4 regions of the Streptomyces sp. NPDC026659 genome follow, and region 4 is predicted to be linked to each of the others. Evidence: riboswitches for the same ligand, from Rfam matches in the RefSeq annotation. Region 4 holds a riboswitch; each other region holds the start of a gene.

Region 1 (3,200 bases), on a different contig from region 4:
AGGGCCTGGACGAGCTGCCCGAGACCGTCTGAATCGCGTAGCGACGGTCTCGTCTCGTCAAGAGCGGAAGCCGCGTCACCTGTTCCGGGTGGCGCGGTTTCCGCGTTTTTACCTTCGGGCGCGAGACGGCCCTGGAATTCACGGCACACAAAAGAAAACAGGCAGCGGAAAACAACGCCATCGAAAGAGCTGTTCTTTGTATACAGCGCCCGTGTTAATTCCGCTGACCCGCTGTGTTTACAACATGTTGCGGCTGCCGCAGCCGGTGTGCGAACGCCGCGCGCTCGGCGTGCAGCGCCGTGAGCGACCGCGCGCGGTCGCCGTCCCCGCGCGCCACCGCGTCCACGATCGCGCCGTGCTCCGCCCAGGACTCGACCGGGTTCGCCGGGGCCTCCACCGTGTACATCCAGGCGATCTTGTGCCGCACCTGGGTGAGCAGCGCGGTCAGCGACTGGCTGCCCGCGGCCTGTCCCAGCGTCTCGTGGAACCAGCCGCCCAGCGCCCGCAGATCCTCGCTGTTCCCGCGCCTGGCCCGCTCCTGGCCAAGGCGGACCAGGCCACGCAGCACCTTGAGGTGGGCCTCGGTGCGCCGCTGCGCGGCCCGCGCGGCACCCAGCGGTTCGAGGAGGCGCCGCATCTCCAGCAGGTCGGCGGCCTCCCGCTCGGTCGGCTCGGCCACGCACGCTCCCGCGTGCCGCCGGGTCACCACGAACCCCTCCGCCTCCAGCGTGCGCAGCGCCTCGCGGACGGGGACGCGCGAGACGCCGTAGCGGCGGGCGAGGACCTCCTCGGTCAGGCGGCTGCCGCGCTCGTGGACCCCGGCGACGATGTCGTCCCGGATCGCCGTGCACACCGAATGCGCCGGAATACGCATGAGCCACCTCCGCCTTAATCCCCGTGAAACGTCGACGCCGGACGTCTGTTCCGTGACTCTATTGCAATGTGCGGGAATTTCCGACGGCGGACCGGAATTCATGGCTCTTTTTTGGACAGCGCGGCTCGGTGGCGGACGCCCGACGCGCCGGGAAACGCCGCGGAAAGAGCGGGAGCCCCGGCGGCGGTGCGGACCGGGGCTCCCTGGAGTACTGCCTGAGACGCGGCGCGGCTCAGACGTCCACGCCGTGCTTGCGGAGGTAGCCGACCGGGTCGATGTCCGAGCCGTACTCGGGGCTCGTACGGGCCTCGAAGTGCAGGTGCGGTCCTGTCACGTTGCCGGTCGCGCCGGACAGGCCGATCTGCTGGCCCGGGGTGACCTGCTGGCCCACCGAGACGCCGAGGGACGACAGATGGCCGTACTGGGTGTACATGCCGTCGGCCATGCGGATCACGACCTCGTTGCCGTACGCCCCGCCCCAGCCGGCGGAGACGACGGTGCCCGCGCCGACCGCGTGGACGGGCGTCCCGCTCGCGGCGTGGAAGTCGATGCCGGTGTGGCTGCCGGAGGACCACAGGGAGCCGCCGGTCTTGTAGCCGGTGGAGACGTAGGAGTGGGTGATCGGCACGACGAAGGCGTTCAGCCGCTCGCGCTCGGCGGCGCGGGCCGCGCGGATCTCGGCGTCGCGCGCCTCCTTCACGCGCGCGGCGGCGGCCTCCTGGGCGGCCTTGCGCTCGGCCGCGGCCCGCTGGGCGGACGCCTGGGCGTCGATCTCGGCGGCGAGGTCGTCGTTGACGCTGATGACCGGGGTGAGACCGGTCTGCTCGGCGGAGTTGTCGGCGGCGAGGGCCGGGGAGGCCGTGAGGGTGCCGACGACACCGGTGGTGGTGAGGGCCGCTACTCCGGCCGCCCGAGCGGTGGTACGCGTGACACGTCCGGGCCTGCGATGCTTCCCGGTGGCGCACATGAACGCCATGTGGTGGCTGGTCCTTTCCTTCCCTCACGCCTACCGGGTTAGCTGACAGGTTCGGAGAGGAAGGTCTCCTACGGACTCCCCCGCTCGCGCGTGGGTGCCCGATTCACCTCGGGAACATGGTTCCCCGGCTCCCCAGGCTCGCGCCATGCGGGGACTCGGCGTCGGCTGTCCGGTGCCGCGGGCGCGGCGCACTGCCTGACGGACAGCCCGGAAGAAGCTAATGGGGACGGCGGCCGATACTCAAACGACTCCGGGCATTTGTAGCGCACGACACAGGGCAGACGGGCAACCTCCGCATCAATCCGGACATTTGCCGACCGGGTCGAACATGAAAGGGCCCTGACGGGTCATCTGCCGTCAGGGCCCCTGCGCGCGTGCGGGTGTCGCCGCTCGCCGTTCCTTGTCGCTCCTCGTGGTTACTCGGCCGACACCACGGTGACCGGGCCGATACCGAGGGCCTCCACCGGCTCCTTGATCTGAGCGGCGTCACCGACGAGGACGGTCACCAGACGGTCCGCCGGGAAGGCGTTCACGACGGCCGCGGTGGCCTCCACGGTGCCGGTCGCGGCCAGGCGGCGGTACAGCTCGGCCTGGTAGTCGTCGGCCAGGTGCTGCTCGACCTGGTCGGCCAGCGTCCCGGCGACGGCGGCGGCCGTCTCGTACTTCAGCGGGGCGACCCCGACCAGGTTCTGCACGGCCACGTCCCGCTCGGCGTCGGTCAGGCCCTCCGCCGCGAGGGTGTTCAGCACGGTCCACAGGTCCGCGAGCGCGGGACCGGTGTTGGGCGTGTCCACCGAGCCGCTGATGGCGAGCATCGAGGCGCCCGTGCCGTCGGCGGAGGAGCGCAGCACCTGGCCGAAGGCGCGCACGCCGTAGGTGTAGCCCTTCTCCTCGCGCAGGACGCGGTCCAGGCGGGAGGTGAGGGTGCCGCCGAGGCAGTAGGTGCCGAGCACCTGCGCGGGCCACACCCGGTCGTGCCGGTCGGAGCCGGTGCGGCCGATGAGCAGCTGGGTCTGGACGGCGCCGGGCCGGTCCACGATGACCACGCGGCCGGTGTCGTCGGAGCTGACCGGCGGCACCGGGCGGGGCGTGCCCGGCGTGCCCGTCCAGGCGCCCAGGGTCTCGGTGAGCAGCCCGTCCAGGTCGATGTCGGTCAGGTCGCCGACGACGACCGCGGTGGCCGTGGCCGGGCGCACATGGCGGTCGTAGAAGGCGCGCACGGCGGACGCGTCGATCTTCTCGACGGTGTCCTCGGTGCCCTGGCGCGGGCGGGACATGCGCGCGGAGGCCGGGAACAGCTCCTTGGAGAGTTCCTTGGCGGCGCGGCGGGCCGGGTTGGCCAGCTCGTGC
Region 2 (3,200 bases), on a different contig from region 4:
CGCACGGCGGTGCCATGGTCGTACGCGTTCGCCTTCCAGCGGCCCCGGCCGTAGCGGCCTCCCGGCAGGCGCCTGGGGCGCGCCTCGGTCAGACCTCGACTGCCCCTGGCCGTACTCCGCCCCCCCGGGCGCCCCGCGCCGCCACCGGCCGGCCGGGGTCAACTCCCGTACCCCGCCGGTGAGTCGGAGACCACCCGCGTCCGTATTCTCTGATCATGGCCGCACCTCCCCTTCCCGCACTCATCGCCACCGACCTGGACGGGACGCTGCTGCGCGGTGATGACACCGTCTCCGTGCGGTCCCGGGCCGCTCTCGCGGGGGCGGCCCGGGCCGGGGCGCGGCATCTGGTGGTGACCGGGCGGCCGGCGCCGCGGGTGCGGCCGCTGCTGGAGTCGCTGGGGTGTACCGGGCTCGCGGTGTGCGGGCAGGGGGCGCAGGTGTACGACGCGGGGAGCGGGAGCCTGCTGTGGTCGGTGCGGCTGGACCGGGAGCTGGCCGAGACGGCGCTCGGGAAGATCGAGGCCGAGGTCGGGCAGGTGTACGCGGCCGTCGACCAGGACGGGGTGGACGGCCTCACCCTCATCGAGCCCGGCTATCTGATGCCCCACCCCACGCTGCCCGCCGTACGGGTGGACCGGCGGGACGACCTCTGGCGTGAGCCCATCAGCAAGGTGCTGCTGCGCCACCCCGGCCTGTCCGACGACGAGCTGGCCGAGACCGCCCGCTCGGTCGTCGGCTCGCTGGCCACGGTCACGATGTCCGGGCCCGGTACCGTCGAGCTCCAGCCGTGCGGCATCACCAAGGCCACCGGACTCGCCCTGGCCGCCGAGCACCTGGGCCTCGGCCGCGCGGACACGATCGCCTTCGGCGACATGCCGAACGACATCCCCATGTTCCAGTGGGCCGCCCACGGCGTGGCCATGGCCAACGCCCACCGTGAACTGCTCGCCGTGGCGGACGAGATCACCCTCTCCAACGAGGACGACGGCATCGCGGTGGTCCTGGAGAGGGTGTACGGCGTCTGAGAGGACAACGGGCGGGGCGCCCGTAGGTGAGTCACCTACGGGCGCCCCGCCCCGGGAACGTGCCGGTCTCTACGGCCTAGTACGGGCCGTTGACGTTGTCGATGGAGCCGTAACGGTGCCAGGCGTAGTTGCAGGCGGCCGTGATGTTCGCGACCGGGTCGTACGGGTCGAGGGAGGTGCCCGCCACGTGGTACGCGGTGAAGGTCGGGTCGATGACCTGGAGCAGGCCCTTGGACGGGGTGCCGTTGACGGCGTTGATGTCCCAGTTGTTGATGGCGAGCGGGTTCCCCGAGGACTCGCGCATCACGTTGCGGTGAATGCCGTTGTAGGTGCCCGGGATGCCCTTCTGGGCCATGATCGCGAGGGACTCGCGGATCCAGCCGTCGAGGTTGTTCGCATACCCGGCCGGGGTCTTCACGGCGGCCGAAGCGGTGGCCGGAGCGGCGGAGGCGCTGGTGGCACCGATGAACGGCAGCGCGAGCACGGCGGCACCGGTACCGGTGACGGCGAGCGTACGGACGATGCGCTTGGCGCGGGCACGGCGCGGCTGAGCGGCAGCAGACATGACACGTTCCTCTCCGGCGCCTGCGAGGTGAGCTGTCGGGTTCGGGCGGGGAGGTGCCCGGCCGCTCACATCCGTGTCCGTGGGACACGAAGTCGCGGCTTCACCCCGAGCCGTTGCCGGGTCGACGCGCGTCAATCAACGCGCGTCGACCCGTCCCGGCGGCCTACCTGGTTCCCCCGCTCCTGCCGTACGAAATGAGTTCGTCGAGTGGGTGTGTCGGGCCCGGCAGGATTCGGCGTCGCCCGACGGGCCGGAACGTATGCGAGAGCAGATGTCCGGAACAAGTGCCGGATTCACACAAAGCAATGGTTGATCTTGACTTGCCCCAATTGAGGTACTTGATCCTTTGCGCCCGTCAACGCTCAACTGCCCCATGAACCAAGGTGAGGTGGGTAGTCGGGGCCTGTCGGCCGCCATCGGGCGTCCGGTGACCCAACTCACGAAACCGCAAAATACGCAAAGTCAGACATGGGCGATTAGGTGGATTTGATCCGTCTGTGGGTATTAGGGAGTGTCGGTCCGGTCGGATGCGGAACCTCTGGGGTGGTCCCGTTCGTTGGGGGAAGTGACCCCCTCCGCATGGGGGGCGGAGGGGCGCCCTGTCGGCGCGCCGTCCGACGACAGCAGGCACATCGTCCTGTTAAGTCGATGAATGTCCGACCATGTCCGCCAAAGCAGAAGACGACCGCTGTGACCCGATACCTCCCGTGGTGGACCGGTGGGTGATAGCGGTGATGGAAACGCGACCGGATACGCTGATCCGAGTGATGGCAGCGACCTATCGACAAACCGTGTAGTCGCCAGCAGACACCAGCAGACAGGAGACCCCTCGTGACCGTCGGCGAGCCGTTCGGGCTGAGCGTGCGGGACCAGGCACTGGAAGCCGATGTCCAGGCCGGATTGACGGCTGTCGAGGAGGGCCTGCTAGAGGCCACCAAGAGCGAGGTCCCCTTCATCACCGGAGCCGCGCAGCACCTCGTGCGGGCCGGCGGCAAGCGGTTCCGTCCCCTGCTCGTGCTCCTCGCCGCCCAGTTCGGCGACAAGTACGCCCCGGGCATCGTCCCCTCCGCCGTCGTCGTGGAGCTGACCCACCTGGCCACGCTCTACCACGACGACGTCATGGACGAGGCGGCCGTGCGCCGCGGCGTGGACAGCGCCAACACCCGCTGGGGCAACTCGGTCGCGGTCCTCACCGGAGACTTCCTCTTCGCCCGCGCGACGCAGATACTGGCCGACCTCGGCCCGGAGGCCGTCCGCGTCCAGGCCCTCGCCTTCGAGCGGCTGGTCACCGGCCAGATAATGGAGACCGCGGGTCCCATGGACGGCCGCGACCCGGTCGAGCACTACCTCGACGTGCTCTCCGGCAAGACGGGCTCCCTGGTCGCCGTCTCGTGCCGGTTCGGCGCGATGATGTCCGGCGCCGACGAGACCGTGGTGGACGTGCTCACCCAGTACGGCGAGCGCCTCGGCGTCGCCTTCCAGCTGTGCGACGACGTCCTCGACATCGCCTCCGAGACCCGGGAGTCCGGCAAGACCCCGGGCACCGACCTGCGCGAGGGCATCCCCACGATGCCCGTGCTCCGGCTGCGCGAGCGCGCCGCCCGGCTCGG
Region 3 (3,200 bases), on a different contig from region 4:
CCGGGATTCCCCGGTGGACGCCGTGATGCCCGTGGAGCCACCTCTCCCCTGAACTCCCGTCGCACTGAATGGACATGACCGTCCGTCGGGCGAGCACAGCGCCCCGTACGTCCTGTACATTTTTTACAGAAGCGAGGGCCATCACGGCCCGCTCGTCAGGAGGGGTACGCCCATGTCCCGTTCGTCCGCCCGATATGTCCTGCCCGAGTTCACCGAGCGCTCCGGGACGGGGCAGCTGCGCACGCTCGATCCGTACTCCAAGCTGTTCGAGGGGCGGATCGTGTTTCTGGGGACTCCGCTGGACGACACCGCGTCGACCGATGTGATCGGTCAGCTGATGCAGCTCGAACACACCGCGCCGGACCGGGACATCACCCTGTACCTCAACAGCCCGGGCGGCTCGTTCCACGCCATGACCGCCGTGTACGACACGATGCGGTACGTCTCCTGCGACGTGGCGACCTACTGCCTCGGCCAGGTCGCCTCCGCCTCGGCGGTGCTGCTCGCGGCGGGGACACCGGGGAAGCGGTTCGTGCTGCCCGGGGCCCGGGTCGTGCTGGAGCAGCCCGCGCTGCACGAGCCCGCGCACGGGCAGCCGAGCGATCTGTTCATCCAGGCCGAAGAGCTGGTGCGCACCAGGGCCCTGATGGAAGAGATCCTCGTCCGCCACACCGGTCGGGACGCCGAGCGCGTGCACGCCGATCTGGAACGGCAGCTGGTGCTGGACGCGCGGGACGCCGTCGCGTACGGACTCGCGGACGAGGTCGTGCAGAGCCGCACCTCCGGCGCCCGGTGAGCGCGCCGTGCTGCCGGACCTTCCACCGCTGCCCGCGCTGACCCGCGCCGAGGGCGAGCTGATCGACCGTTACCTGGAGACGGCCGAGCTGCTCGGCCGGATCAACCCCGCCCGGGAGGAGGACACGTACCGCGGTCTGCGGGCCGCGCAGGCCCTCGTGCGCAAGGCGACAGAGCTGAGGGACGCGCTCACGCTGATGCACCAGCGGGGCGAGACGGAGCTGCACGGGAGCACGCTGACACGCGCGCTGCGCCTGCTGGACGGCGAACGCCGCACCGCGCGGGTCGTGCTTCCGCCGGACGACGGGAAGTGACCCGACGCGCCGGAATACCACTGACCTTCCACGAGCCCGGCACACCCCTCGACCCCACCCCCGCCACGCTCCCGCCCGACCACGACACCCCGCCCGGACGCCCGGCACCCCCACCGGACCCCGCGCGTCGAGCACTCCCCCACTCGGGGAGCCGAAACGGGCCGAACGTGGTACCGCCGACCGGTGTATCTCCGGGCCCGTTTCCGCGCCCTCCGAGTTGCGCGGCGCACGCGTGACCGTGCCGTGAGGGGCCCTCGCGCCCCAGGTCCGGGGCTACGCACGGGGGCTGACGGAAGTTCGGGAACGGGACTGTCCACCCGATCGGGCGAGTGGTGAGTAACGCCACAAACCGCCGATTCCATTGGGATTTTCCGGCAGTAGTAAGTGAAGATCCCTGTCTGACGACAAGCCCCCGCCACAGCGGCGGGGCGGTCCGGGCGGACGCCGAGTCCTGCCGCCGCCCGGATGACCGGTCGACAGGAGTGCATCGGCAGGAGTGGAGGACCCGAGCAAGACGGGTCGCCGGCACGGACGTTCGCGAACAGCGGGCGGTCGTACCGAGTGGCCCTTGGGGTGAAGCCGTGGCGACACGGCCGGGCAACTTCGCCAGCCCGAATCCGACAGGTCATCCTTCACAGGCGGCTGACGAAGGGTTGCGCATGACTGCGCTCAATCGTGTCCCGTCGCTGATGGCCCGGGCCGGAACGGCTTCGGCCCTCACTCTTGCCGCCGTGGGCGGCTCGATCGCGGTGCCGGGGCTGGCCACGGAGGCCTCCGCCGCGACCACCGCGACGAAGGCGCTCCAGATCGCCGCGTCCAAGAAGGGCGCTCCGTACAGCTACGGGGCCACCGGACCGCGCCGGTTCGACTGCTCGGGGCTGACGCTCTACTCGTTCAAGAAGGCGGGCAAGAAGCTGCCCCGCACCGCCGCCCAGCAGTACAACAAGACGCACCACATCTCGGCCGGCCACCGCAAGGCCGGCGACCTGGTGTTCTTCCACTCGGGGTCCAGCGTCTACCACGTCGGGATCTACGCCGGGAAGGGCAAGATCTGGCACGCCCCGAAGACCGGGGACGTGGTGCGCCTGCAGAAGATCTGGACCAAGAGCGTCTGGTACGGCCGGGTGAACTGACCCGGCGTGAGCGCCGCCGCGGTCCCCGGAGCGGGGCCGCGGCTACGGTTCCTGACGCGCCGCCGCCGTCAGGGGCCCGGCCGGCGCCGTCCAGGGCAGCTCGACGGCGACCGTCTTGCCGCCCTCGCGGGTGGAACGGACCCGGAGTCTGCCGCCGCACTCGGCGGTCAGGCACCGGATGATGACCATCCCCCGCCCGTTGTCCTGCTGCACGGCCGCGGGCAGCCGTCTGGGAAAGCGCGGGTGGCTGTCCGTCACGCCGATGCGCAGCCACTCGTCCCGCACCAGGACGAGGTCCACGGTGAACGTGGGCGACTGCCCGAAGGTGTGCTGCACGGCGTTGGTCGCCAGCTCCGAGACGATGAGCCGTACGGTGTCGGCCGCCTCGGTGTCCGACGGCAGACCCCACTCCGCCAGGACGCGGAGTACGTAGGAGCGGGCCGTGGCGACCGAGGCGGGCTCGCTCGGCAAAGTGACGGAAGCTTCCAGATGGTCTGCCATGGCAACGTCGTCCCTTTCCACGCCGGGCGGTCAGCCTGCCACCACCGGACCGGCCGGGGGTACCAACCCCCGATATATGCACATATCTATCGCCCGATGCGGTGAACTCTGCGACGCGAGAACGGATTTGGGGTTCCCGACGCGCTCCGGCGCACGCCCGGCTCACTCCCGTCCGCGTCGGACCTGCGGCCGCGTCTCGCCGATCACCCTCACAGCGTGCGCGATCTCCTCGCCGCTCAGGTCCGCCCGCGCCGTCAGCCGCAGCCGTGAAATCCCGTCCGGCACCGAGGGCGGCCGGAAGCACCCCACGGCGAGCCCGGCCGTACGGCAGCGGGCCGCCCACTCGACGGCGTCGGACGCGGAGGGGGCGCGTACGGAGACCACGGCGGCGTCGGGACGTACCGCGTTCAGGCCCTCGGCGGTCAGGCGCGTGTGCAGCTCGGCGGCGACCGTACGG
Region 4 (3,200 bases):
AGGTGGCCGAGTGTGAAAGCGGCGGCTCCTGGAGCGCCAACACCGGCAACGGCTACTACGGCGGCCTCCAGATCTCGCAGGACGACTGGGACAAGTTCGGCGGCAGCCAGTACGCGGCCACCGCCGACCTGGCCAGCCGCTCCCAGCAGATCTCCGTCGCCGAGAAGATCCTCGCCGAGCAGGGCACCACCCACTGGGCGACCTGCGCCCTGACGGCCGGTCTGACCTCCGACTCCGCCTCGCTGAACGTGGACACGGGCGTCGCGGACACCGCGTCCCCGAGCGCCGGTTCCTCCGACGGCAAGGACACCGCCTCGCCGTCCGCATCGGATTCCGCCGGTAAGTCCGACTCGTCCGAGTCGGCCAAGCCCTCGGACTCGCCCTCCGCTTCGGCCTCGGCCGGCTCCTCCGCCGACCCGTCGGCCAAGCCGTCCGACGACAAGGGCAAGGACAAGGACGCGGACGCCAAGGGCTCCGGCCAGGACAAGGGCGCCAAGTCCGGCGCCTCCACCGCGGTCGACGACCCGGGCACCTCCGGCGACTACTCCGTCCCGGCCTCCGAGGCGTCGGACGACGCCTGGCAGGACGGCGGCTCCTGGAGCCTCGTCGACACCGGCTCGCTCTCCGGCGGCGGCCGCCACCGCGGCGGCACCGCGGACGAGGACGTGACAGGTGGTCAGAAGGCGGACAACGCCGGGCGGCACGCCCTGCCCTCCGCGACCACATACACCATCCACGAGGGCGACACGCTGGAGTCCATCGCCGACTCCCTTGGTGTCGACGGCGGCTGGCAGGCGCTCTACTCCGCGAACAAGAAGGTCGTCGGCGGCGACCCGGACGCCCTTGTCCTTGGTCAGACGCTCAAGGTGCCCGGCGGGACGGACGGCAAGTAGCCCGATTCGGGACGGGATTGACGTCCCTCTTCTGGCTGTATGTCCGAATTGGTGAAAGTGTGGGATGAGTCTCAGAGGCCCTGATCGTCTTTGAAATTCCCCTGTGTCCCTGTCTACGGTCGGTCCGCTCGTCACCACGAGCCCCGATGACCGGAACGCCGAATCCTGCCAGCGGTCACCCGGGAACAGTCGACGCGTCAAGCGCCGCCGGCAGGAGCGGGGGAACCAAGGTAAGTGCCCGGCCCGGTGGCTGACACCGGGACGGGCTTGGGGTGAAGCCACCCCCTCCACGACGGGGAGGGTGGCCGGGCAACTCAACCGGCCCGAACCCGACAGCTCACCTCGCAGGCGTCGGTGAGGGGATCGATCCATGCTGTTTTCCAGCAAGGGCACGCACCGTCGCCCGGCCAAGGCCGTCCGCACCCTCGCGCTCGCCGGTGTCGCCGGCGCCGCGATCGCCGGTCCGCTGATGGCGGCCGGCAACGCCTCCGCCGCCACCGCCTCCGAGTGGGACGCCGTCGCCCAGTGCGAGTCCGGCGGCAACTGGGCCATCAATACCGGCAACGGCTACTACGGCGGCCTCCAGTTCTCCGCCGCCACCTGGGCGGCGTACGGCGGCGCGCAGTACGCCGCCACGGCCGACAAGGCCACCAAGGACCAGCAGATCACCATCGCCGAGAAGGTCCTCGCCGCCCAGGGCAAGGGTGCCTGGCCGGTCTGCGGCACGGGCCTGTCCAGCACGCCGTACAGCTCCGCGGCCGCGAGCACCCCGTCCACCACCACCCCGTCCACCACGGCGAAGACCGCCACGGACACCGCCAAGGCCACGGCGGACGCCGCCGCGCGCACCACCGCCCCCCAGACCGCCTCGCGCTCCGCGAGCCGTCCGGCCGCGACCGTCACCACCCCGACCGGCCAGAAGGTCAAGAAGGGTGACGGCGAGTACAAGGTCGTCAAGGGCGACACGCTCAGCACCATCGCCACGAAGCACCACGTCAAGGGCGGCTGGAAGAAGCTGTTCGACCTCAACAAGGACATCGTCCAGAAGGCCGACCTCATCTACCCGGGCCAGCTGCTGCACCTGAAGTAGCGGCCCCGCGCCGCCCGCTCGAAGGGCGGCGCCCCCGCACCCGCTCACCCGCGCCGCCCCACGCACACGGCCGCGGTGAGCCCCCTCCCCCCCCACCGGTCCCCGCCCCGGCGCGTGTTCCCCCGTACGCGCCGGAGCGGGGTTCCGCGGCTCCGCGGGCCGCCCCGGGGGTCCGTACGCGCAGCCCCCCGCACCACGGCCCTGGCCAGACCCCCCGAACCCCCTTTGTTCCGGGCGTGAACAATGAGTACGGTCTCCCTGTCCACGGGACGGTCGGTCGACGGCCGACACCCCGGGGACGGTTAGGCTCTAGTCGCAAGGCAGTGCCGCAAGGCACACCGCCCCGCACATCTCAGCGTCACATCCAAGAAGGAGATGCTCGTGCCGTCCATCGACGTCGTCGTAGCCCGGGAAATCCTGGACTCCCGAGGCAACCCCACGGTCGAGGTCGAGGTCGGCCTCGACGACGGCAGCACGGGTCGTGCCGCCGTTCCGTCCGGTGCCTCCACCGGTGCCTTCGAGGCCATCGAGCTCCGTGACGGCGACCCCAACCGCTACCAGGGCAAGGGTGTCGAGAAGGCCGTCCTCGCCGTCATCGAGCAGATCGGCCCGGAGCTGGTCGGCTACGACGCCACCGAGCAGCGCCTGATCGACCAGGCCATGTTCGACCTGGACGCCACCGACAACAAGGGCTCGCTCGGCGCCAACGCCATCCTCGGCGTCTCCCTCGCCGTCGCCCACGCCGCCTCCGAGGCCAGCGACCTCCCGCTGTTCCGCTACCTGGGCGGCCCGAACGCGCACCTGCTGCCCGTTCCGATGATGAACATCCTGAACGGCGGCTCGCACGCCGACTCCAACGTGGACATCCAGGAGTTCATGATCGCGCCGATCGGCGCGGAGTCCTTCTCCGAGGCCGTCCGCTGGGGCGCCGAGGTCTACCACACCCTCAAGAAGGTCCTGAAGCGCAAGGGCCTGGCCACCGGCCTCGGCGACGAGGGCGGCTTCGCCCCGAACCTCGGCTCCAACCGCGAGGCCCTCGACCTCATCCTCGAGGCCATCACGGAGGCCGGCTACGTCCCCGGCGAGCAGGTCGCCCTGGCGCTCGACGTCGCCGCGTCCGAGTTCTACAAGGACGGCAAGTACCTCTTCGAGGGCAAGGAGCGCTCCGCCGCCGAGATGACGGAGTACTACGAGGAGCTGGTGGCGGCCTACCCGCT

Evidence for each region. Region 4 has a riboswitch for cyclic di-AMP ahead of AB0E91_RS14550 (transglycosylase family protein). Riboswitches for the same ligand answer to the same signal wherever they lie in the genome.
Region 1: linked by a shared signal. The riboswitch ahead of AB0E91_RS04405 (M23 family metallopeptidase) and the one ahead of AB0E91_RS14550 (transglycosylase family protein) in region 4 are both predicted to bind cyclic di-AMP.
Region 2: linked by a shared signal. The riboswitch ahead of AB0E91_RS08300 (transglycosylase SLT domain-containing protein) and the one ahead of AB0E91_RS14550 (transglycosylase family protein) in region 4 are both predicted to bind cyclic di-AMP.
Region 3: linked by a shared signal. The riboswitch ahead of AB0E91_RS22990 (C40 family peptidase) and the one ahead of AB0E91_RS14550 (transglycosylase family protein) in region 4 are both predicted to bind cyclic di-AMP.

The regions. Positions count from the first base shown of each region.
Region 1 is NZ_JBEZXY010000001.1:1,017,239-1,020,438, forward strand. Features, by position in the region: gene AB0E91_RS04395 (HPr family phosphocarrier protein) at 1-32, shown strand, start outside; gene AB0E91_RS04400 (GntR family transcriptional regulator) at 215-874, opposite strand; gene AB0E91_RS04405 (M23 family metallopeptidase) at 1,107-1,850, opposite strand; cyclic di-AMP (ydaO/yuaA leader) riboswitch at 1,863-2,021, opposite strand; gene AB0E91_RS04410 (pitrilysin family protein) at 2,267-3,200, opposite strand, start outside.
Region 2 is NZ_JBEZXY010000002.1:791,596-794,795, reverse strand. Features, by position in the region: gene AB0E91_RS08305 (HAD family hydrolase) at 216-1,025, shown strand; gene AB0E91_RS08300 (transglycosylase SLT domain-containing protein) at 1,102-1,590, opposite strand; cyclic di-AMP (ydaO/yuaA leader) riboswitch at 1,593-1,806, opposite strand; gene AB0E91_RS08295 (polyprenyl synthetase family protein) at 2,422-3,200, shown strand, end outside.
Region 3 is NZ_JBEZXY010000009.1:112,198-115,397, reverse strand. Features, by position in the region: gene AB0E91_RS23000 (ATP-dependent Clp protease proteolytic subunit) at 173-796, shown strand; gene AB0E91_RS22995 (hypothetical protein) at 804-1,109, shown strand; cyclic di-AMP (ydaO/yuaA leader) riboswitch at 1,542-1,765, shown strand; gene AB0E91_RS22990 (C40 family peptidase) at 1,769-2,242, shown strand; gene AB0E91_RS22985 (ATP-binding protein) at 2,285-2,743, opposite strand; gene AB0E91_RS22980 (8-amino-7-oxononanoate synthase) at 2,906-3,200, opposite strand, start outside.
Region 4 is NZ_JBEZXY010000005.1:83,857-87,056, reverse strand. Features, by position in the region: gene AB0E91_RS14555 (transglycosylase family protein) at 1-893, shown strand, start outside; cyclic di-AMP (ydaO/yuaA leader) riboswitch at 1,086-1,259, shown strand; gene AB0E91_RS14550 (transglycosylase family protein) at 1,264-1,983, shown strand; gene eno (phosphopyruvate hydratase) at 2,359-3,200, shown strand, end outside.